One region of the Sanguibacter sp. 25GB23B1 genome, then DNA from elsewhere that is predicted to be linked to it. Evidence: riboswitches for the same ligand, from Rfam matches in the RefSeq annotation. Region 1 holds a riboswitch; each other region holds the start of a gene.

Region 1 (5,403 bases):
GGTCGAGCAACCACTGCACCTGGAGGCCGTCCATGACGGCGACGATCGCGGTGGCCGTCTCCTCGATGTCCGCGTCGTCGCGGATCTCGCCGATGTCGCGTGCCTCGCCGAGCGCGCTCGCGACCGTCGTGCGCAGCTCGGCGTAGCGGGTGCGGAACCACGGCTGTGCGGGGTGGTCGAGCGTCACGGACTCCGCGGACAGGACCGTGTAGAGCTGGGTGCTGCCGGGCTGGGCGGTGTTGCGCACGGCGACGTCGACGAGGTGGTCGAGGAACGCCAGACCGTGCAGCGTGTCGCCGACCGCGGCGTCCTCGGCCGCGACGTCGCGCAGGCGGAGGAGATCGACGAGGAGCTGGTCCTTCGTCGTCGACGCGACGTCGCGGGGCGGGTCGCTGGTCATACTCCGGATCGTAGACTCCCCAGGCCGCGAGACCGGTGCTCCGGCGCGCGAGCCTCGTCGTCGGTCTCCGGGCGCGCTCCCGTTCAGCGCAGAGGCACCGCGACCGTCTGCGCGACGTCGATCGTCACGCCCACGACGTCCCCCGGCTGGTGCCCGCGTCGGACGTCGCCCGTCCCCGGGCGTCCGTGACTGCCGGGGCCGGCCTCGTCGTCGAGAGCCGCATACCGTCGCAGCCCGTCGCCGAGGTCGGCCTCGACCGTCACCTCGGCGTGGCCCCGACGGAAGACCGAGCTGACGACCGTGCCGGTCGTCGTCGCGCCCTCGACCCCCGTGAGCACGAGCCCCCGGGGGCCCACGGCGCGCAGCCCGTCGGCGTCCGGCAGGAAGGCCTGGTAGCCGAGGAACTCTGCGACCTCGCGGCTCGCGGGCGCCGACCACAGCTCACGCGGCGGGGCCACCTGGAGGAGGGAGCCGCGCGCCATGACGGCCACCCTGTCGGCGACGGTGAACGCCTCGTCGTGGTCGTGCGTGACGAACAGCGCCGTGGTGCCGGTCGCCACGAGCGCCGCACGCAGGTCGACGGCGAGGCGCTCCCGCAGCCCGCGGTCGAGGGCGGAGAGCGGCTCGTCGAGCAGGAGCAGCTGCGGCTGGGGCGCGAGGGCACGCGCGAGCGCGACCCGTTGCCGCTCGCCGCCGGACATCGTCGCGACGGACCGCTGCCCGCTGCCGGGCAGGCCGACGACCTCGAGGAGCTCGTCCACCCGAGCGCGCCGCACGCCGCGCGGGACCCGCTGCATGCGCAGGCCGTACTCGACGTTGCGGGCGACGTCGAGGTGGGCGAAGAGCTGACCGTCCTGGAACATGAGGCCGAAGCCGCGCTCGTGGACGGGGACCGTGCCGATGTCGGTGCCGTCCCACACCACGCGGCCCGCCGCGACGGGCTCGAGCCCGGCGACCGCGCGCAGCAGGCTGGACTTGCCGCAGCCGCTCGGACCGAGCAGCGCGACCACCTCGCCCGGCGCGACCGTGAGCGAGACGCCCGCGACGGCGACCGTCCGGGTCCCGGGTCGCAGCCCGGGATACTCGACGACGACGTCCTCGATACCCAGCCCCGCCACACCTCGTGCCGCTGCTCCCCGTGCCACCGCTGCCGGCTCACCCATCAGAACTCTCCTGTTCGTTCTCCGCGGAGCCTCTCGGCGCCGAGCATGACGGTCGCGGTGATCGCCGCGAGCACGACGGACGCGGCGAGCGCCATGCCGTAGTTCTCGGCTCCCGGTCGTCCGATGAGCCGGAAGATGACGATCGGCAGCGTCGCGTCGTCGGGCCGCGCGAGGAACGACGTGGCGCCGAACTCCCCGAGCGACACGGCGAACGCGAAGCCGATCGCGAGCCCCAGCGAGCGCGCGGCGATGGGCCAGTCGACCGTGGCGAGGACGCGCCGCGGGGGTGCGCCGAGCGTCGCGGCGACCTCGCGCTGGCGCGGGTCGATCGCCCGCAGCACCGGGAGCACGGTGCGCACGACGAGCGGGGTCGCGACGACCGCCTGCGCGATCGGCACGAGGAGGCCGGAGGTCCGCAGGTCGACGTCGAGGCCGAGCGGCTTGTCGAGCGTGATGAGGAAACCGAAGCCGACCGTCACGGCGGAGACGCCGAGCGGCAGCATGAAGACGGAGTCGAGGACGCCCACGGCGCGGCGCGCCACCGTGGCGCGGGGACGCCGGGACACGACGAGGGCGACGAGCCCACCGACCACGAGGGCGATGACGGTCGCGGTCGCCGCCGTCCGCAACGACGTCCCGGCCGCGACCCAGACGGTGTCGGTCAGGGCGTTGGTGCCCCCGGTCGTGCCGAGCGCCACGTAGTTGCCGAGCCCCCACCCGTCGGCGGTCCGGAAGGACCACACGAGGAGGTTGACGAGCGGCCACGCCAGCAGGACGAGCACGACGAGCGCGGTGACGACCGTCGCGGCGAGGTCCGAGCCGCGGACGGGACGCAGGCGCAGCGGGTGCGTCGAGCGCGTCGCCGCGGAGAGGTTGAGGGCGTGCTCGCGGCGCGACCGGGCGCGCGCCGCGACCCACAGCGCGCTGCTCACGACGACGATCTGGACGACGGACAGGACGGCGGCGGTCCGCAGGTCGAGGAACTGGACGGTCTGCATCCAGATCTCGGTCTCGATGGTCCCGTACCGCTGGTCGCCGAGGACGAGCACCACCCCGAAGGCCGTCGCGCAGAAGAGGAACACGACCGCCGCGGCCGACGCGATCGCCGGGGCGAGCGCGGGCAGCGTCACCGTCCACAGGGCCCGGGCGGGCGACGCGCCGAGAGCGCGCGCCGCCTGCTCGGCGCGCGGGTCGAGGTGCTCCCAGAGCCCGCCGACCGTGCGGACCACGACGGAGTAGTTGAAGAAGACGAGCGCCGCGACGATCGCCGTGAAGCTCCCGTCGAGGCCGAGGAAGCCGAGCGGCCCCGATTCCGTGAGCAGCGCGCGGAAGGCGACGCCGACGACGACGGTCGGGAGGACGAACGGGACGGTGACGAGCGCACGCACGGCCCCCTGCCCCCGGAACGTGCAGCGGTAGAGGACGTACGCGCCCGGGATGCCGAGCCCCACGGAGAGCACCGTGCCCACGACCGCCTGACCGAGCGTCAGCCCGATCAGGCGCCACGTGCGCGAGGCGGCGAACACCTCCGCGAAGCCCGAGAGGTCGAGCGCCCCGTCCGTGACGAAGCCGCGCCCGACGAGCGCGACGACGGGCCACGCGAAGAAGACGGCGAGGAACGTCACGGGCACCGCGACGGCCGCCGCCCACGCGCACCACCGCGCGAGGGGGACGGCACGGCGCGCACGAGGAGCGCGCACGGGCCCCAGGACCGGGCCGCGCCCGCGGGCCGCGTCCCGGGCGCCCGCCCGCTCCTCGACGACCGGTGCAGTCATCGGGCTAGCCGATCACCGTGGCAGTCCAGTCCTCGATCCACTGGTCACGGTTCTCCGAGATCTCCGTGGGGTCGAGCACGATCGGGTTCTCCGGCAGCGGCGCGAAGTCGACCCACTCGACCGGGATCTCGGCGTCGGGGTCGACCGGGTACACGTACATGTTCGTCGCGATCGTGGACTGGAACTGCTCGCCCAGGAGGAAGTCGACGACCTGCTGCGCACCCTCCGGGTTCTCCGCCCCCTCGAGGACGCCCGCGTACTCGACCTGGCGGAAGCACGTGCCGAGCATCGCGGTCGTGGTCGTCGTGCTGCCGTCCTCGCTCACCGTGTACGCCGGGGACGAGGCGTAGGACAGGACGATCGGCCGGGCCCCGTCGCCCTCGCCCGCCGTGAACTCGGTCTGGTACGCCTCTTCCCACCCGGTGACGACGAGCAGGCCGTTGTCCGAGAGCTTCTGCCAGTACTCGAGGTAGTCGTCCCCGTACGCACCGATCGTCGCGAAGAGGAACGCGAGGCCCGGGCTCGAGGTCGCCGGGTTGCTCACCACCGTGAGGTCCTCGTACACGGGCATCGTGAGGTCGTCGAGCGTCGCCGGCTCGAGCACACCGTTCTCGTCGAACCACGCGGTGTCGACATTCATGCACACGTCGCCGTAGTCGACCGCGGTGAGCGTCCCCGACGGGTCCGCGGCGAGCTGCGCCGAGAGCTCGCCCTGCTCGGGCGACGTGTACGGGGCGAACACGCCCTCCTCGACGGCACGCGAGGCGAAGGAGTTGTCGATCCCGTAGGCGACGTCGCCGAGCGGCGAGTCCTTCGTCAGGACGAGCTGGTTGGCGAGCGCCCCGCCGTCCCCGGCGCTCACGACCTCGAGCGTGAGGCCGCTCTCCTCCTCGAAGGCCGCCTTGCTCTCGTCGCTGATGATGATCGAGTCGTGCACGACGACCGTGACCGTGCCGGACGTGCCGGACGTTCCCGACGTCTCGCCCGTCGCGTCGTCCTGCGACGACTCGGAGGCGCAGGACGCCAGCACCAGGGCGATGCTGGTGGTGAGCCCGGCGACGAGCAGCCCGGTCCGTGCGGGCCGGCGTCGTGCAGGCTGGTGGGTGGTGTACAGCATGTGATGCGTCCTCCTGTGGACCGTGAAAAGCCTGAGGAGGGGTTCCACGCGCGCGCGTGGCGAGATTCCCGACTCCCTACACCGGTGCTAACCGGATCAGGTTCGAGGGTCTGCGGTATACCGCACTCTCAGCGCTCGTTCGCGCTCCCCTGTCGTTCGGGACGAGTTTACACGCGGTGTGCGGCCCCGGACGTGGGGCGCTAGCGTGGGGGCACATCGCTATCGCACGTGGAGGAACAGTGGCCCAGGACCAGTCCATGCAGGTCAAGCTCGCGACGCTCGCCATCTCGTTCGGGGCCGGTCTGCTCGCCCAGAAGATCGTCAAGACCATCTGGCTCAAGGCGACCGGCAAGCCCGGCAGCCTCGTCGACGACGACGACGCGACGATCGTCAGCATGGTGGGCTTCGCCGCCGTCACCGGAGCGACCGCGGCCCTGACCAGGGTTCTTGCTGCCCGCGGCACGACGAAGGTCGCCGCCCGCCTCGCCGCCCGCCGCTGAGCCGCCGTCCCCGATGCTCCCCGGGGTACTTCTCCCCATCGGGGCACGCCGCAGAACTCGGTAGCCTCAGGGAAGCTTGGACGTGTCGGCCCCATCCGACGACCGCAGTCGGGCGACCGGAGGGAGCACGGTGAACGAGCAGGACCTCGCGGACACGATGGAGTCCGCGCTCGCCGACGCGCACCGTGCCGCCGCGCGCGCACGGCGCGTCTCCGCCGACCTCGCCGACCTCCGCGGGGTGGGCCGTTCCTCCCGCGGCGAGGTCAAGGCCGAGGTCGACCACCGAGGGCTCGTCCAGGACGTGACCTTCGCTCACTCCGCGATGCGTCTCGACAAGGACCAGCTGCGGACCGCGATCCTCCAGACCGTCGGTGCCGCCCAGGCCGACCTCCAGGCCCAGGCCGCCGAGCTCCGGGGTGCGCTGCACCCCGACCCGCGCCCGATCGCC
Region 2 (5,403 bases), on a different contig from region 1:
TAGACCTTGGCCTCGCGGACGCGACGAGCGATGAGCTGCGCGTACTGGGCACCGAAGTCGACCACGAGGACGGGACGCGGCAAGGAGGGAGGGAGTTGTGTCACCTGGACAGGATAGTCGGCCCCTGGCGGGGCGGCGGGACCGGGCTACTGCCCGTCCTCCTCGAGCTGGCCGACCGCGTCGTCCGTGACGACCCACTGCCGCACGGCGTCGGGACCGATCACCCAGGTCCGCACGTCTCCGTCGGCGGGGTCCCACGGGCGGACCGCGTCGTCGAGCTGCTCCGTCGTCGGCGTGCCGAGAGCCTCGGGGCCCGGGGGCGTACCCGCTCCCGTCGCCGCGGAGACGCCGACCGCGCAGAGGGCTGCGGCGCCGAGGAGGGAGGCGAGGAGGAGTGCGGGTGTCCGACCACCACGACGCGTCATCGGGCGATCGGGACGCCGGTGAACTCCGGCCAGGTCGAGGACACCCGGATGTCGACCACGTCGATGTCGTCCTGCGGTGCCGCGTAGACCGCCCAGAAGACGACCGGCGACCCGTTGGTCACCTCCACGTCGGACACCGCGGTCGTCCAGGCGTCGCCGCCGTCCGTGATGACGCTGTACTCCTTGAGGTTCGTCCGGTCGAGCAGCGTCGGGCGCCGGGCGCTGTCCGGGGAGAGGACGTCATAGAGCGAGACGCGCTCGTCGGGCTCCAGCGAGGAGAGGCGCGGCGTGTACACGAGGGTGAGGGTCATGGTCTCCCCCTCGACGACGAGCGACTGGACCCCTATGGTCACCGTGTCCGACTCCACCCCGTCGACGAGGACGGTCTGCTCGACGAACGAGTCCGTCGACACGGTCGCGACCCCCGCACCCGAGGTCGACGCGGGTGTCGTCTCCTCGGCAGGCCCTGGCTCGGAGCCGCCGGTCCCGTCAGGGCTGCACGCTGGGAGCCCGGCGAGGAGGCTCCCGATCGCGAGTGCCACGAGCGCGCGGCGCGCGGTCGTGCTCACGGTCGGCGCCCACGCCCGGTGCCCGTGCCCGCGACCGCAGTCACCGCGTCTGCAGTCACTGCGCGCGCGACGGTGGCTCGCAGGTCTCGCGCCGCCCCCTCCGGGTCGGCCGCCTCCGTCACCGCGCGCACGACGACGACCCGCCGCGCGCCGGCCTCGACGACCTCGCGCACGCTGCCGAGGTCGACCCCGCCGATCGCGAACCACGGCGTCGCGGGCCGCGCGGCCGCCACCCGCCGGACCGCATCGAGTCCGACCGCGGGTCGGCCAGGTTTCGTGGGCGTCGCCCACACTGGCCCGACGCAGAAGTAGTCGACGTCGGGGTCGGCGTCGGCCGCCGACGCCTGCGCGCCGCCACCGGTCGAGCGCCCGAGGACCGCGTTCGGTCCGACGAGGCCTCGAGCAGCCGCGACGGGGAGATCACGCTGCCCGGTGTGCAGGACGTCTGCGCGGGCTGCGAGCGCCACGTCGGCGCGGTCATTCACCGCGAGGAGCGCACCGTGCTCGATCGTCAGCTCGCGCAGTGCCGCGAGGAGATCCAGCTCCTCAGCGACGTCGAGCGACCGGTCGCGCAGCTGGACGACGTCGACGCCGCCGCGCAGGGCTGCACGCACGAGGTCGAGCAGGTCGAGGCCACCTCGTCGGTCACGACGAGCGTCGGTGCACAGATAGAGGCGGGCGTCCTGCAGCCGCTCGCGCACGCCGCCGGTCGGTACCGGCACCGGTGACGCAGAGGCGGGTGGTTCCGAGGTCGGGGCCATGCGCGGAAGTGTAGTGTGAACAACGCACGGGAGCCCCGCACAGGTGGGGCTGAGAGGGCATTCCGCCGACCGTCGAACCTGCTCTGGGTCATGCCAGCGAAGGGAGCAAGCGCATGCGCGCACTCGAAGTCTCGACCCCACCACCAGCCGCCACGGTCTCGGACGTCCTCGTCCTCGGCGGTGGCATCATCGGCGCCGTCGCCACCTGGCGAGCGTCCTGTCTCGGCCTGTCCGTCACGTGCCTCGACCCGTACCCGGGCTCGGGGGCGACGTGGGCGGCGGCCGGCATGCTCGCCCCGGTCACCGAGGCGAGCTTCGGCGAGCCGGAGCTCGCCGCGCTGTGCGTCGACTCGGCGGCGCGCTGGCCGGCGTTCGCGGCCGAGCTCGAGCAGGCCTCGGGGCTCGACGTCGGGCTCGCAGCCTGCGGCACGCTCGCCGTCTCGTACGACCAGGGCGACGCCCAGGAGGCCGACCGGCTGCACGCCCTCCACAGGGGCCTGGGCCTCGCGTCGGAACGCCTCTCGCTCGCCGAGGCACGCGGGCGCGAGCCCTTCCTCGGCAGCCGCCTGTCCGGTGCGTTCTGGGTGAGCGGCGACCACCAGGTCGATCCGCGTGCGACCCACAGGGCGCTCATGGCGGTCGTCGACGGGCGCCCCGGGATGCGGAGCCGGGTGGTGCGCTCCGCCGCGGTCCGGCTCGTGCGCTCGGCCACGGGAGACGTCGTCGGCGCGGTGGACGAGAACGGCGCGACGCACAGCGCCGGGCTCGTCGTCCTCGCTGCCGGTGCCCGCTCGGCGGACCTGCTCGGCGGGGTGCCCGAGGTCGTCGTGCCGACCCGCGCCGTCCGCGGACAGTCGATCCGGCTCGATGCCCGGGGCGTGCCCGGCTTCGGACTGCGGCACGTGGTGCGCGGGACGGTCCAGATGCGACCGGTCTACGTCGTCCCTCGTCCTGGCGGCGAGGTCGTCGTCGGTGCGACGAGCGAGGAGCGCACCGACAGCCTCACCCCGGCGGGGAGCGTCTACGCGCTCCTGCGCGACGCGCGCGCACTGGTCCCCGGTATCGACGAGCTCGACTTCCACGAGGTGACGACCGGGCAGCGTCCGGGCACGCCGGACAACCTGCCGATCATCGGACGGACCGCGGTCCCCGGGCTCGCTGTCGCGACCGGCCACTACCGCAACGGCGTCCTGCTCGCACCGTTGACGGCGGCTGCGCTCGACGGCCTGCTGGCCGGCGAGGAGACCCCCGCACCCGACCTGCCTGCCGCGCTCGCGTCGGTCGACCCGCTGCGCTTCTCCCTCGTGGGGGCCCGGTCATGACCCGCGTCGTGCTCAACGGTGAGGAGCGCCGGCTCACCGGGGCGGACGACCTCGCGTCGGTCGTCGCGTCGGTCGTCGCACCGGTCCTGCCCGCCCCTGGCGACACGGCGTGCGGGTCCGAGGCACCGACCGGGATCGCAGCGGCCGTCAACGACCGGGTCGTCCCTCGGTCCCGGTGGGCGAGCACGCTCCTCCGGGACGACGACCGGATCGAGCTCGTCACCGCGGTGCAGGGCGGATGATCCCGATGGTGGACCGGATGCCGGACGAGGTGGCAGACCACGGAGCACCCGCGCCCGACGCGCTCGTCGTCGCCGGCGTCCCTCTGGGGTCGCGGCTCGTCATGGGCACCGGCGGCGCGCCGAACCTCCTGCACCTCGAGTCGGCGCTCGTCGCGTCGGGCACCGAGCTGACGACCGTCGCGATGCGACGGGTGAGCCGGGACGCCGGACCGCCGGGTGCAGGCACGGTCTGGGACCTGCTCGCCCGCCTCGGGATCCGGCCGCTGCCCAACACTGCGGGCTGCTTCAGCGCGCGGGAGGCGGTGCTCACCGCCGAGCTGGCACGCGAGGCGTGCGGCACCGACTGGATCAAGCTCGAGGTCCTCGCCGACGAGATCACCCTGCTCCCCGACCCGATCGAGCTCGTCGCCGCAGCCGAGCAGCTCGTCCGAGCCGGCTTCGTGGTCCTGCCGTACACGAACGACGACCCGGTCGTCGCACGCCGGCTCGAGGACGTGGGCTGCGCGGCCGTCATGCCGCTCGGGTCGCCCATCGGCTCCGGCCTCGGGATCCTCAACCCCCGCAACATCACCGCGATCGCCGACCGGTCGACCGTCCCCGTCATCCTCGACGCGGGCATCGGCACGGCGTCGGACGCGGCGCTCGCGATGGAGCTCGGGTGCGACGGTGTGCTCCTCGCGTCCGCAGTCACGCGCGCCGCGGATCCCGTCCGGATGGCGCGAGCGATGCGCCTGGCCGTCGAGGCTGGTCGGCTCGCGGCCTCGGCGGGCAGGATCCCGCGCCGGGAGCAGGCCCTCGCATCGTCACCGACGCACGGGCTGCTCGACCTCGCTCTCTGAGGTGCGCGGCTCTCCGGTGCGCGCGCCTCAGTGGTCGACCCTCGGCGCGGTCGTCGATCCTCAGTACACCGGCTGCGAGGGGTCGATCTCCCGGACCCAGGCGAGGACCCCGCCGTGCAGGTTGCCGACGTTCGTCAGCCCGGCGCTGCGGGCGGCGTCGACGACGACCTGGGACCGACCGCCCATCTTGCAGAAGACGACGACCGGCCGGTCCCGCGGCACGTCCTCGAGCGCTCGGCCGGTGAGGAGGGTGTCCATCGGCACGTGCACCGAGCCGGGGATGGAGACGATCTCGCGCTCGTACCCCTCCCGGACGTCGACGACGACGAGGTCTTCCCCGGCGTCGAGCGCTGCCGCGAGCTCCGCGACGGTCAGGTCGCGTCCGGCAGCCGCCGCGAGGCCGGACGTGGCCGCCGGAGCCGCCGTGCCGGCGACCTGCTCGGTCACGCCACCACGGTCCGCCGTGGTGACGGGCACGCCGCAGAGGACGTCGTAGTCGACGAGCTCGGTGACCGGCTCGAGCGCAGGGTCGGGCTCGACGGCGAGCTCGCGCCACGTGAGGTCGAGGGCGTCGTACACCGCCAACCTGCCGAGGAGCGTCCGACCCGATCCCGTGACGAGCTTGACGGCCTCGGTCGCCATGACCGAGCCGATGGTCGCGCAGAGCGCCCCGAGCACCCCGCCCTCAGCACAGCTCGGCACCGTCCCGGGGGGTGGCGGGGACGGGAAGAGGTCACGATAGGTCACGGCGTCGACGCCGGCGGGCGGCGCCGACCAGAAGACGCTCATCTGCCCCTGGAAGCGGAAGATCGACCCCCACACGTACGGGAGGCCGAGGATGGCGCACGCGTCGTTGACGAGGTAGCGCGTGGCAAAGTTGTCCGCGCCGTCGAGGACGAGGTCGTACCCCTCGAGGACGGCGAGAGCGTTCGCCGCGGTGAGGCGGACCGGGTGCACCCGCACGTCGACGTGCGGGTTGACGGCGAGCACGGAGTCCCGAGCCGACTCGACCTTGCTGCGACCCACGTCTGCGGTGCCGTGGATGACCTGCCGCTGGAGGTTGGACGAGTCCACGACGTCGTCGTCGACGATCCCGAGCGTCCCGACACCCGCGGCCGCGAGGTAGAGGAGCGCCGGGCTGCCGAGCCCGCCCGCCCCGACGACGAGGACGCGCGCGTTCTTCAGGCGGCGCTGCCCGCTCGTCCCGATCTGCGGGAGGCTCAGGTGGCGGGCGTACCGCGCGAG
Region 3 (5,403 bases), on a different contig from region 1:
CGCTCACGGTGCAACTCCTTCGTGGTCGAGACCCATGGTCTGCGGAAGACCGAGAGCGATGTTCATGGACTGGACTGCGGCGCCTGCCGTGCCCTTGACGAGGTTGTCGAGGGCGGTGACCGTGACTATGCGGCCGGCTCGACGGTCGATCGCGACCTGGACGAGGGCGGTGTTGGCGCCGAGAGTCATCGCCGTCGTGGGCCACTGCCCCTCCGGGAGGAGCTCGACGAATGGCTCGCCGTCGTAGGCCTGCTCCCACGCCCGGCGCACGTCCACGAGGGTCGCATCCTCGTGGCCCTGCGCGAGGCGTGCTGTCGCGGTCGCGAGGATGCCACGAGACATGGGGACGAGGACGGGAGTGAAGGAGACGGTCACCTCGGGCGCCCCGGCGAGGCGCAGGTTCTGCTCGATCTCCGGCACGTGCCGGTGGGAGCCGCCGACCCCGTACGCCTGGGCGGAGCCGAGCGCCTCGGAAGCGAGCAGGTGCGTCTTGAGGCTCTTGCCTGCCCCGGAGTAGCCGACCGCGAGCATGGCGACGAGGTCGCGCGCGTCGATGATCCCGGCCGCGACACCGGGCTGGAGGCCGAGAGTGACGGCGGTGACGTTGCAGCCGGGGACGGCGATGCGGCGAGCGCCCGCGAGCGCCTCGCGCTGCTTGGTGACGGTCCGCTCCCCGTGCACGTCCGACGCGAGCAGGAGCTCCGGCAGCCCGTAGGGCCACGTGCCGGCATGCTCCGAGCCGTAGTACGCGTGCCAGGCTGCCGGGTCGACGAGCCGGTGGTCGGCTCCGAGGTCGACCACCAGCGTGCCGGCGGGCAGCTGTGCGGCAATCTCTCCCGACGCGCCGTGCGGGAGAGCCAGCACGACGATGTCGTGGCCGGTGAGGTTCTCCACCGTCGTGGGCTGCAGGACCCGGCTCGCCAGGCCGCGCAGGTGGGGCTGGTGCTCGCCGAGCAGGGAGCCGGCGTTCCCGTGCGCGGTGAGCGCACCGATCTCCACCTCGGGGTGCCCGCTGAGGAGGCGCAGCGTCTCTCCGCCTGCGTATCCGCTCGCACCTGCTACCGCCACTGAGAAGGTCATGTGCATAACCATACATGCGAATGCGATTTGATACAGACGCGGTCTAGTCTCGATCCATGACCGGCACCCCCCTCACCGTCCTGCCACCACCGGACCCCGCTGTGCACGGGGCCACGCGCGGCTTCGTCCTGGTCCTCGCGGGCGGCGGCTACGCCGTCCGGGCCGAGCACGAGTACCTCGACGTCACGCAGTGGCTCGCGACGCACGGGATCGCCAGCGGCTATCTCGACTACGCCGTGGCGCCCGCGACCTACCCCGTCGCCCTCCGCCAGACGCTCCAGGCGCTCGCCGAGCTGCGCGCAGGCGTGCACGGCCCCGTCGACGGCCCCGTCGTGGTGCTCGGCTTCAGCGCCGGTGCCCACCTGGCCGGGCTGGCGCTCACCGCCACCAGCGCCGAGCTGGCACACACGACCGGCTCCGGCGCGGGCGCCGCGACCACGCCGACGGAGGACGGTTCGGGAGACCGCGGCGAGCGACCCGACGCAGCGGTGCTCTGCTACCCGGTCGTGTCCATGACGGACCTCCCCCACCTCGGCTCGCGCGCCAACCTGCTCGGCGACGACGCTGATGACACCGCGTTCGCCAAGGCCCTCAGCGTCGAGCGACGGGTCGACGCCCGGACACCGCCCACATTCCTGTGGCACACGGCCGACGACGCGGTCGTCGACGTCGAGCACAGCCTGCGGCTCGCCGGAGCGCTGGGCCGGTCCCACGTGCCGTACGAGCTGCACGTCTACCCCACGGGCGAGCACGGCCTCGGCCTGGCGGAGTCGACCGGGGCACCGGGAGGCTGGACCGACGCCTGCCTACGGTGGCTCGCCGAGCAGGGCGTCGGACCGGTACCGACCGCGATCACCGACCAGGAGACGAGGTCGTGAGCACGACGACGAGGACGACCACGGGCGTCGTCGCGACCCGTGCAGGAGGCCCGGAGGTGCTCGAGGTCGAGACCGTCCCCGTCACGGACCCGAAGAGCGGCGAGCTGCTCGTCACGGTGGCCGCCGCCGGCGTGAACTTCATCGACACCTATCGACGGTCCGGCGTCTACCCGATGGAGTACCCGAGCATCCTCGGCACCGAGGGCGCCGGGACGGTCGTCGCCCTCGGTCCCGAGACGACCGGCTTCACGATCGGCGACCGGGTCGCCTGGTCGGACGCACCGGGATCGTACGCGGGTCTCGTGCGTGTCCCCGCAGCGAGGGCACTGCCCGTCCCGGCAGACGTCGACCTGAACGTCGCCGCCGCGCTCCCGCTGCAAGGGCTCACGGCGCACTACCTCGCCTCGTCGACCTACCCGGTCGGTCCCGGCGACGACGTCCTCCTGCACGCCGGCGCCGGCGGTGTCGGCCTCCTGCTCACCCAGCTCGCGGTCGCGCGAGGGGCACGGGTCATCACCACCGTCTCGACGGAGGAGAAGGAGCACCTCTCCCGCGGTGCCGGAGCGCACCACGTCATCCGCTACGACCGCCTCACCGACCTCACGTCCGAGCTGCCGGCACGCGTGCGCGACCTCACGGGCGGCCGCGGCGTCCACGTGGTCTACGACTCCGTCGGCAAGGACACCTTCGACGCGTCCCTCGCGTCGCTGCGCACCCGCGGGATGCTCGTCCTCTTCGGCGGCTCGTCAGGGCAGGTCCCTCCGCTCGACCCCCAACGCCTCAGCGCCGCCGGATCGGTCTACCTCACACGCCCGACGCTCGCGAGCTACGTCGCCACCCGCGCCGAGCTCGTGTCCCGGGCGGACGAGCTGTTCTCCGCGGTGCGCGGCGGCACGCTCAGCGTGCGCGTCGGCGCCACCTACGCGCTCGAGGACGCCGCCCAGGCTCATGCTGCGCTCGAGTCCCGATCGACCACGGGGAAGGTCCTGCTCATCCCGTGAGCGCTACCGGGCTACCCTCGTGCCATGAACAGCTCGTGGGCCGACGGCGGCTACGAAGACCGAGACCCGGGGCCATCGCGCGCCGCACGCACGGCACTGACCGTCCTCATCCTCCTCGTCACAGCGCTCAGCGCCGTGGCCTACCTGAAGATGGGCATGGACCAGTCGCGTGCCGACTGCTACCGCGAGGCACCGAGCGGAACCTCCGCGAACGAGATCGAGACCACGTTCCGCTGGTTCCCCCCGGGCTACGACTGCACCTACGGGGCCTGAGCAGCGCCGACACCCGCGACGGAGCCCGTCACCTCATGGCGACCGAGCTCCTCGTGATCGACCTCCTCGAACCGACCGACGTGGTGCAGGTGGTCCACCGGTCCCCGTCCGCGCCCGACCGCGAGACCGTCTCCAGCCCGCAGGGCGCCGGTCAACCAGGCCTTCGCCGTGCGGACGCTGTGTTCCCAGGAGCCGAGACGCGGCTGGAGCGCAGCGACGGCCGACGACAGGGAGCATCCGGTGCCGTGGGTGTTCGGCGTGTGCACGCGGGGCCCGTCGATCTCGACCGTCCCGACGTCCGTCACGAGAGCGTCCGGGCTGCTGTGCCCCTCGAGGTGACCGCCCTTGACGAGTACCGCGGCGCCGACCTCCCGCTCGAGGCGCACCCCCTGAGCGAGGGCGTCCGCCCACGTGAGCGCTACCGGCTGGTCCACGAGCACCGCGAGCTCGGCGAGGTTCGGTGTCACGAGGTGCGCGCGACCGAGCAGCCGGACGAGGGCGACGCGGGCGTCGTCGTCGAGGAGGCAGTGCCCGCTCGTCGCGACCATGACCGGGTCGACGACCACGACTGGAACCCGCACGGCACCGAGCCACGCGGTGATCGCGTCGGCGTTGGCCGCCGTCGCCACCATCCCGACCTTCACCGCGTCGACGACGACGTCGTCGCTCACGGCGTCCAGCTGGGCTCGCAGGAACCCGGCCCCCGGGACGTGGGTGGACCGGACACCCTGGGTGTTCTGGGCCACGAGGGCGGTGACGACCGCCATGCCGTAGGCGCCGTGCGCGGCGAACGACTTGAGGTCGGCCTGGATCCCGGCACCGCCGGTGGGGTCGGTCCCGGCGATGCTCAGGACACGAGGACGTGCAGGGGCAGACGTCATGAGGCGACATCCCTTCGCTAGTACGAGCTAGATCAGGTTCGACGGGTGTGCTCTCAGCCCGCGCCGTGCGCGGGCACCCCGTGTCGCTCACTACGATACTCAGCCCCGGAGCACGGCTCCCACCCGGCGGTGTGCCTCGGCGACCGCTGCCTCGCGGACGGCCGCGGTGTCCTGCGCGGTCAAGGTGCGGTCGGCACCACGGAGCCGCAGCGAGAAGGCGAGCGACTTCTTTCCCTCGCCCACCTGCTCCCCCGTGAACACGTCGAAGAGCCGCAGCTCCTCGAGCAGCGGACCGGCCCCCTCGCGCACCGCGTCGAAGACCTGCTGAGCAGGCACGCCGGCGTCGACGACCAGCGCGAGGTCCTCCTTCGCGAGCGGGAAGGTCGAGACGGTCACCCCCTGGATCGGGTCGTGGGGAGCCGCCGCGAAGAGGAGGTCGAGGTCGACCTCGAAGGCGGCAGACCGCGGCGGGAGCCCCAGGTCCTCGACCACCTTCGGGTGCAGCTCTCCCGCGTGACCGACGACGGTCCCGTCCGCGAGCGCGAGGCGCGCGCAGCGTCCTGGGTGCCACGGTGCGTGGTCCGGGTCGCTGGTCACGACGAGGCCGACGCCGACCCGCGCGGCGACGAGCCGCGCGCCGGCGACGGCGTCCGTCCAGTCGGCGACACGACCGGGCCCCCACCAGCCCGCAGGGTCGCGGCGCCCGCACAGCACCCCGGCGACCCGCCGCGGCTGGTCCGGCACGGCCGCGTCGATCGCCGCGAGCTCCGCCTCGGACGGTCGAGCGGCACCCGGGTACAGCGGAGCGGCCGGCGCACCAGCGCGCGGAAGCGTCACGAGACCGACCTCGAAGAGCGCGAGATCGCTCTGGCCTCGTGCGACGTTGCGGCGTGCGGTGTCGAGGAGCGTGACGAGAAGGTTCGTGCGCATCTCGTTCTTCTCCGCCGACAGCGGGTTGGCCAGGACGAGCGCGACCCGCCGCTCGTCGTCGTCAGGGAGGGCCAGCTCGTCGTGCTGTGCCCGCCCGACGAAGGGGTAGCTCAACGTCTCGACGTACCCGTCCTCGGCGAGCGCACGTGCGACGCTCCGGCGCACCCGCTGGCTCTGGGTGAGACCCCGACCGGCCGGTGCTGCCGGGAGGATCGACGGGATCGTGTCGTAGCCGACGAGGCGCGCGACCTCCTCGACGAGGTCGGCCGGACCTGTGAGGTCCGACCGCCAGGTCGGAGCCGTGACCTCGACGAGGCTCGGCTCGCCCGGGACGTCCTCGACGAGGCACCCGATCTCGCT
Region 4 (5,403 bases), on a different contig from region 1:
ATCAAGGGGTCCGACGGCGAGGTCGTCACCTTCATCGACGAGCTGCACACCGTCGTCGGCGCAGGTGGCGGCGGCGACGGCTCGATGGACGCCGGGAACATGCTCAAGCCCATGCTCGCGCGCGGCGAGCTCCGCCTCGTCGGCGCGACGACGCTCGACGAGTACCGAGAGCGGATCGAGAAGGACCCCGCACTCGAGCGCCGGTTCCAGCAGGTCTACGTCGGCGAGCCGTCCGTCGAGGACACCGTCGCCATCCTGCGCGGGCTGAAGTCCCGCTACGAGGCCCACCACCGCGTGACCATCTCCGACGCGGCCCTCGTGGCCGCCGCGACGCTCTCCGACCGGTACATCTCCGGTCGTCAGCTCCCGGACAAGGCCATCGACCTCGTCGACGAGGCCGCGTCGCGCCTGCGCATGGAGATGGACTCCTCGCCGGTCGAGATCGACACGCTCCGGCGCGCGGTCACGCGCCTCGAGATGGAGGAGCTCGCGCTCGACAAGTCGGACGACGAGGCCTCGAAGCAGCGCCTCGTCGAGCTCCGGGCCATCCTCGCCGACCGCCGCGAGGAGCTCGCCGCCCTCAACGCGCGGTGGGAGTCCGAGAAGGGCGGCTTCAACCGCGTCGGTGAGCTGCGCAAGCGCAAGGACGAGCTCCAGTCCCAGCAGGAGCGCGCCGAGCGCGAGGGAGACCTCGAGACCGCGTCGCGCATCCGGTACGGAGAGCTCCCCGCCCTCGAGCGCGAGCTCGCCGACGCCGAGCGCGCAGAGCGCGACGAGGACGCCGAGTCCTCCGCCGAGGGCCGCCCGCCACGCCTCGTCGGGGACAAGGTCGACGCCGACGAGATCGCCGAGGTCGTCTCCGCGTGGACCGGCATCCCCGCCGGCCGACTCCTCCAGGGCGAGAGCCAGAAGCTCCTCTCCATGGAGGACGTCGTCGGTCAGCGGCTCATCGGCCAGAAGACCGCCGTCGCGGCCGTGTCCGACGCCGTCCGTCGCGCCCGCGCCGGGGTGTCCGACCCCAACCGCCCCACCGGATCGTTCCTCTTCCTCGGCCCCACCGGCGTCGGCAAGACCGAGCTCGCGAAGGCGCTCGCGGACTTCCTCTTCGACGACGAGCGGGCCATGGTGCGCATCGACATGTCGGAGTACTCGGAGAAGCACAGCGTCTCGCGCCTCGTCGGAGCCCCTCCGGGCTATGTCGGCTACGAGGAGGGCGGCCAGCTCACGGAGGCGGTCCGTCGGCGTCCGTACTCGGTGCTGCTGCTCGACGAGGTGGAGAAGGCACACCCGGAGGTCTTCGACATCCTCCTCCAGGTGCTCGACGACGGCCGCCTCACCGACGGCCAGGGGCGCACGGTCGACTTCCGCAACGTCATCCTCGTCCTCACGTCGAACCTCGGCTCGCAGTTCCTCGTCGACCCGCTGCTCGACGACGGGGCGAAGCGTGCCGCAGTCATGTCGACCGTCCGCGAAGCGTTCAAGCCCGAGTTCCTCAACAGGCTCGACGAGGTCGTGCTCTTCGACCCCCTGGGCCTCGACGAGCTCGGACGGATCGTCGACATCCAGGTCAAGGAGCTCGCGGCACGGCTCACGGACCGTCGGATCTCCCTCGAGGTGACGCTCCCGGCGCGCGAGTGGCTCGCGATCGAGGGCTTCGACCCCGCCTACGGTGCCCGGCCCCTGCGCCGGCTCGTCCAGCGTGAGATCGGGGACCGCCTCGCGCGGTCCATCCTCTCCGGCGAGGTGGTCGACGGCGCGACCGTGCTCGTGGACCGCCCCGACCTCGGCGCGGAGTCCGAGGACGGGACGGCCCGGCTGACGCTCACCGTGCGCTGAGCCGCGCAGCGCCGACCTGCAGCCTCGGCGGGCGGCCGGGAGGGAGTCGTCAGACCGGCGACCACCCGCTCCAGGTGCCCGCCGAGCTGCGGGTGCGGTAGTACGCCCCGGACCAGATGCCGTAGTTGTCCACGGCGACCGAGAGCGTCGGACCGGCATAGCCGAGCGTGCTGCGGATGCCCGTGCCCTGGACGTACTTGTCGATCCGCGCCTGGACGGCGAGGCAACCGGTGCCGGCCTGGACCTTCGTCCAGGTCGACGACCGGGACGCCGCCACCGTGCAGGCCGCTGCGCTCGCGCTCGACGCCACCACTGTCGAGAACCCCACGAGGACGACCGTGAGTGCTGCGATCAGGCTCCTTCTCTGCATCTCTTCCCCCTGCTCGTCGGACGAGGCACGTCGTCGGGCCTCAGGACGACCGTAGGGTCGCGGACCTGCACCCGATCCGTGGACACGCCGCAGAGTGAGAGCTTTGTCACGATTGGGCAGGTCGTGCGTGTGGGGTAGCCTGGCCCGACAACCACATACCCACGGGAGCTCGCAGCAGCGAGCTGAGAGGGCGGCTCACGCGCCGCCGACCGTTCGAACCTGTCCGGATCATGCCGGCGTAGGGAGAATCGATGAGCATCGTCGACGACGCACGCGCGTCCTCAGCACCCAGCACCACCAGCAGCACGGCCACCACCAGCAGCACCGTCACGTCGGCGAGCACCGTGACGATGGGCCCCATCGCCGGGTCCACGAAGCACTACGCGCCGGTCCCTGACGCACCCGGTCTCGCGTTCCCGGTCCGCCGTGTGAACCTCAGCAACGGCGAGCACCTCGATCTCTACGACACGTCCGGCCCGTACACGGACGACTCGGCCGACGCGGCGCCGATCGACCTCCTCGCGGGCCTGCCGCGAGCACGGGAGACGTGGTCGCGGCCGGAGCCCGTGGAGGGCGCCGGCACCCAGCTGGCCTGGGCGAAGGCCGGGATCGTCACCCACGAGATGCGGTACGTCGCCGCCCGCGAGGGTGTGGACGTCGAGCTCGTCCGCTCGGAGGTGGCGCGCGGTCGCGCCGTCATCCCCGCGAACCGGAACCACCCCGAGGTGGAGCCGATGATCATCGGCAAGGCCTTCGCCGTGAAGATCAACGCGAACATCGGCAACTCCGCGGTGACGTCGAGCATCGAGGAAGAGGTCGAGAAGATGGTGTGGGCCGCGCGCTGGGGCGCCGACACCCTCATGGACCTCTCCACCGGCAAGGACATCCACGAGACGCGCGAGTGGATCCTGCGGAACTCCCCGATCCCGGTGGGCACGGTGCCGATCTACCAGGCGCTCGAGAAGGTCAAGGGCGACCCGGCCGCGCTGACCTGGGAGATCTACCGCGACACGGTGATCGAGCAGTGCGAGCAGGGTGTCGACTACATGACCGTCCACGCCGGCGTCCTGCTGCGCTACATCCCGCTCACGGCACGTCGTGTCACGGGGATCGTCTCGCGCGGCGGGTCGATCATGGCGGCGTGGTGCCTCGCGCACCACCGCGAGTCGTTCCTCTACACGCACTTCCATGAGCTGTGCGAGATCCTGCGCCGCTACGACGTGACGTTCTCCCTCGGCGACGGGCTCCGCCCCGGCTCCATCGCGGACGCGAACGACGCCGCGCAGTTCGCGGAGCTCCGGACGCTCGGAGAGCTGACGAGGATCGCCAAGGCCCACGGCGTCCAGGTGATGATCGAAGGTCCGGGGCACGTGCCCATGCACAAGATCGTCGAGAACGTCCGGCTCGAGGAGGAGCTCTGCGAGGAGGCGCCGTTCTACACGCTCGGCCCGCTCGCCACCGACATCGCTCCCGCCTACGACCACATCACCTCGGCCATCGGGGCGGCGATGATCGCTCAGGCGGGCACCGCGATGCTCTGCTATGTCACGCCCAAGGAGCACCTGGGCCTGCCGAACCGGGACGACGTGAAGACCGGGGTCATCACGTACAAGATCGCCGCGCACGCCGCCGACCTCGCCAAGGAGCACCCCCGCGCGCAGGAGCGTGACGACGCGCTGTCGCGGGCGCGCTTCGAGTTCCGGTGGCACGACCAGTTTGCCTTGTCCCTCGACCCGGACACCGCTCGCGAGTTCCACGACGAGACGCTCCCGGCCGAGCCCGCCAAGACGGCGCACTTCTGCTCGATGTGCGGGCCCAAGTTCTGCTCCATGCGGATCTCGGCAGACGTCCGCGCGTACGCCGAGGCGAACGGCCTGACGTCGGTCGAGGCCATCGAGGCAGGCATGGCGGAGAAGTCCCAGGAGTTCGAGGACAACGGCTCCCGCGTCTACCTGCCCGTCGCGCCGGTCTGAGCGAGCAGCCCCTGGGCCGTGCTCGGCGCGTCCGGGTCGCGGTCGACCGCCGGACCGCGACCCGGCCCGGGGTCGAGGTGGAAGGTCGTGGCGAAGCGCTCCAGCAGAGCGGCGTCGCCGGACACCACCTCGACCGTCCCGTCGCGCAGCGCGGTGCCGGGGCTCGTCTCGCCCGAGATGATGGTGCGGAGGCCCGGCCCTGTCGTCAGGGCCAGGTCGGTGCGGCGGTCGTCGTCCGCGGACGGGCGTCCCTGCGTGACGGTGAGCGCTGCGCCGCTGACGTCCAGGACGAGGTCGATCTCGCCGATCCGCACCGCGTAGCGGGTCGTCGGGTGCTGGGCGGCGACCTCGGGGCGGAAAGCCGTCCGGAAGGCGGTCGTCATCGAGTCAGGCGTCACGACGTCGCCCTCGGCCGGGTCGCCCATCGACTGGAAGCCCCACCTGCCGAGCGCGAGGACCACGTCCTCGAGGCCGCGCCCGAGCGCGGTGAGCTCGTAGACGATCCCGCACCGGGCGAGCGGGACGCGCCGGATGACGCCCGCCTCCTGCAGCTCCTTGAGGCGCGTGCTGAGGATGTTGGACGGCACGCGCGGGAGGCCGGTCTTGAGATCGGTGTACCGCCGGGCGCCGACGAGCAGGTCGCGGACGATGAGCAGCGCCCACCGCTCGCCGACCAGCTCGAGGGCGGTGACCATCCCGCAGTGCTGCCCGTAGTTCCGTGCGGCCATGGGGGCTCAGGCGCTCGCTTCCTGCTGGGCCAAGAACGCCTCGGGGCCGTTCTGCGCGGCGACGGGGTCCATGTAGAGAGCGCTGAAGTGGTTCCCGTCCGGGTCCTCGAAGTCGCGGGCGTACATGAACCCGTAGTCCTGCGCGGGGCGCGGCTCGGCGCCCCCGGCGGCGAGCACCCGCTCGAGGAGCGCGTCGACCTCTTCGCGGGAGTCACGGCTCAGAGCGGTCTCGACCTGGGCAGAGGTGTGAGGGTCCGCGATCGGCTTGTCGGTGAACGTGGCGAAGAACTCCCGGGTGAGGACCATGAGGAAGATGTTGTCGTCGATGACGATGCAGGCGGCGTTCTCGTCCGTGAAGTTCGGTTCGATGCGCCAGCCCAGCCCTGTGTAGAACGCCTTCGCTCGATCGAGGTCGCTCGTGGGCAGGTTGACGAAGATGTTCGTGGTCATGATCGGTCCTCTCGGGTGGTGTGGTGCCGCGGCGGTGCGACACCAC

The links. A riboswitch is a leader RNA that binds a small molecule or an ion and turns the genes downstream of it on or off. The one in region 1 is predicted to bind thiamine pyrophosphate.
Region 2: linked by a shared signal. The riboswitch ahead of thiO (glycine oxidase ThiO) and the one ahead of ABKW26_RS15850 (thiamine ABC transporter substrate-binding protein) in region 1 are both predicted to bind thiamine pyrophosphate.
Region 3: linked by a shared signal. The riboswitch ahead of thiD (bifunctional hydroxymethylpyrimidine kinase/phosphomethylpyrimidine kinase) and the one ahead of ABKW26_RS15850 (thiamine ABC transporter substrate-binding protein) in region 1 are both predicted to bind thiamine pyrophosphate.
Region 4: linked by a shared signal. The riboswitch ahead of thiC (phosphomethylpyrimidine synthase ThiC) and the one ahead of ABKW26_RS15850 (thiamine ABC transporter substrate-binding protein) in region 1 are both predicted to bind thiamine pyrophosphate.

What each region holds. Positions count from the first base shown of each region.
Region 1 covers NZ_JBDYKL010000032.1:38,392-43,794, reverse strand. The annotation lists gene ABKW26_RS15865 (TetR family transcriptional regulator C-terminal domain-containing protein) at 1-400, opposite strand, end outside; gene ABKW26_RS15860 (ABC transporter ATP-binding protein) at 484-1,563, opposite strand; gene ABKW26_RS15855 (iron ABC transporter permease) at 1,563-3,338, opposite strand; gene ABKW26_RS15850 (thiamine ABC transporter substrate-binding protein) at 3,343-4,455, opposite strand; TPP riboswitch at 4,512-4,616, opposite strand; gene ABKW26_RS15845 (DUF4235 domain-containing protein) at 4,695-4,955, shown strand; gene ABKW26_RS15840 (YbaB/EbfC family nucleoid-associated protein) at 5,086-5,403, shown strand, end outside.
Region 2 covers NZ_JBDYKL010000049.1:2,291-7,693, forward strand. The annotation lists gene guaA (glutamine-hydrolyzing GMP synthase) at 1-104, opposite strand, end outside; gene ABKW26_RS18890 (hypothetical protein) at 147-425, opposite strand; gene ABKW26_RS18895 (hypothetical protein) at 422-994, opposite strand; gene thiE (thiamine phosphate synthase) at 991-1,755, opposite strand; TPP riboswitch at 1,772-1,877, shown strand; gene thiO (glycine oxidase ThiO) at 1,869-3,077, shown strand; gene thiS (sulfur carrier protein ThiS) at 3,074-3,319, shown strand; gene ABKW26_RS18915 (thiazole synthase) at 3,325-4,158, shown strand; gene moeB (molybdopterin-synthase adenylyltransferase MoeB) at 4,219-5,403, opposite strand, start outside.
Region 3 covers NZ_JBDYKL010000017.1:61,581-66,983, reverse strand. The annotation lists gene argJ (bifunctional glutamate N-acetyltransferase/amino-acid acetyltransferase ArgJ) at 1-7, opposite strand, end outside; gene argC (N-acetyl-gamma-glutamyl-phosphate reductase) at 4-1,086, opposite strand; gene ABKW26_RS11145 (alpha/beta hydrolase) at 1,137-1,958, shown strand; gene ABKW26_RS11140 (quinone oxidoreductase) at 1,955-2,959, shown strand; gene ABKW26_RS11135 (hypothetical protein) at 2,984-3,232, shown strand; gene thiD (bifunctional hydroxymethylpyrimidine kinase/phosphomethylpyrimidine kinase) at 3,220-4,113, opposite strand; TPP riboswitch at 4,106-4,204, opposite strand; gene pheT (phenylalanine--tRNA ligase subunit beta) at 4,213-5,403, opposite strand, start outside.
Region 4 covers NZ_JBDYKL010000001.1:65,792-71,194, reverse strand. The annotation lists gene clpB (ATP-dependent chaperone ClpB) at 1-1,836, shown strand, start outside; gene ABKW26_RS00345 (hypothetical protein) at 1,886-2,206, opposite strand; TPP riboswitch at 2,358-2,468, shown strand; gene thiC (phosphomethylpyrimidine synthase ThiC) at 2,458-4,179, shown strand; gene ABKW26_RS00335 (helix-turn-helix domain-containing protein) at 4,155-4,907, opposite strand; gene ABKW26_RS00330 (VOC family protein) at 4,914-5,357, opposite strand.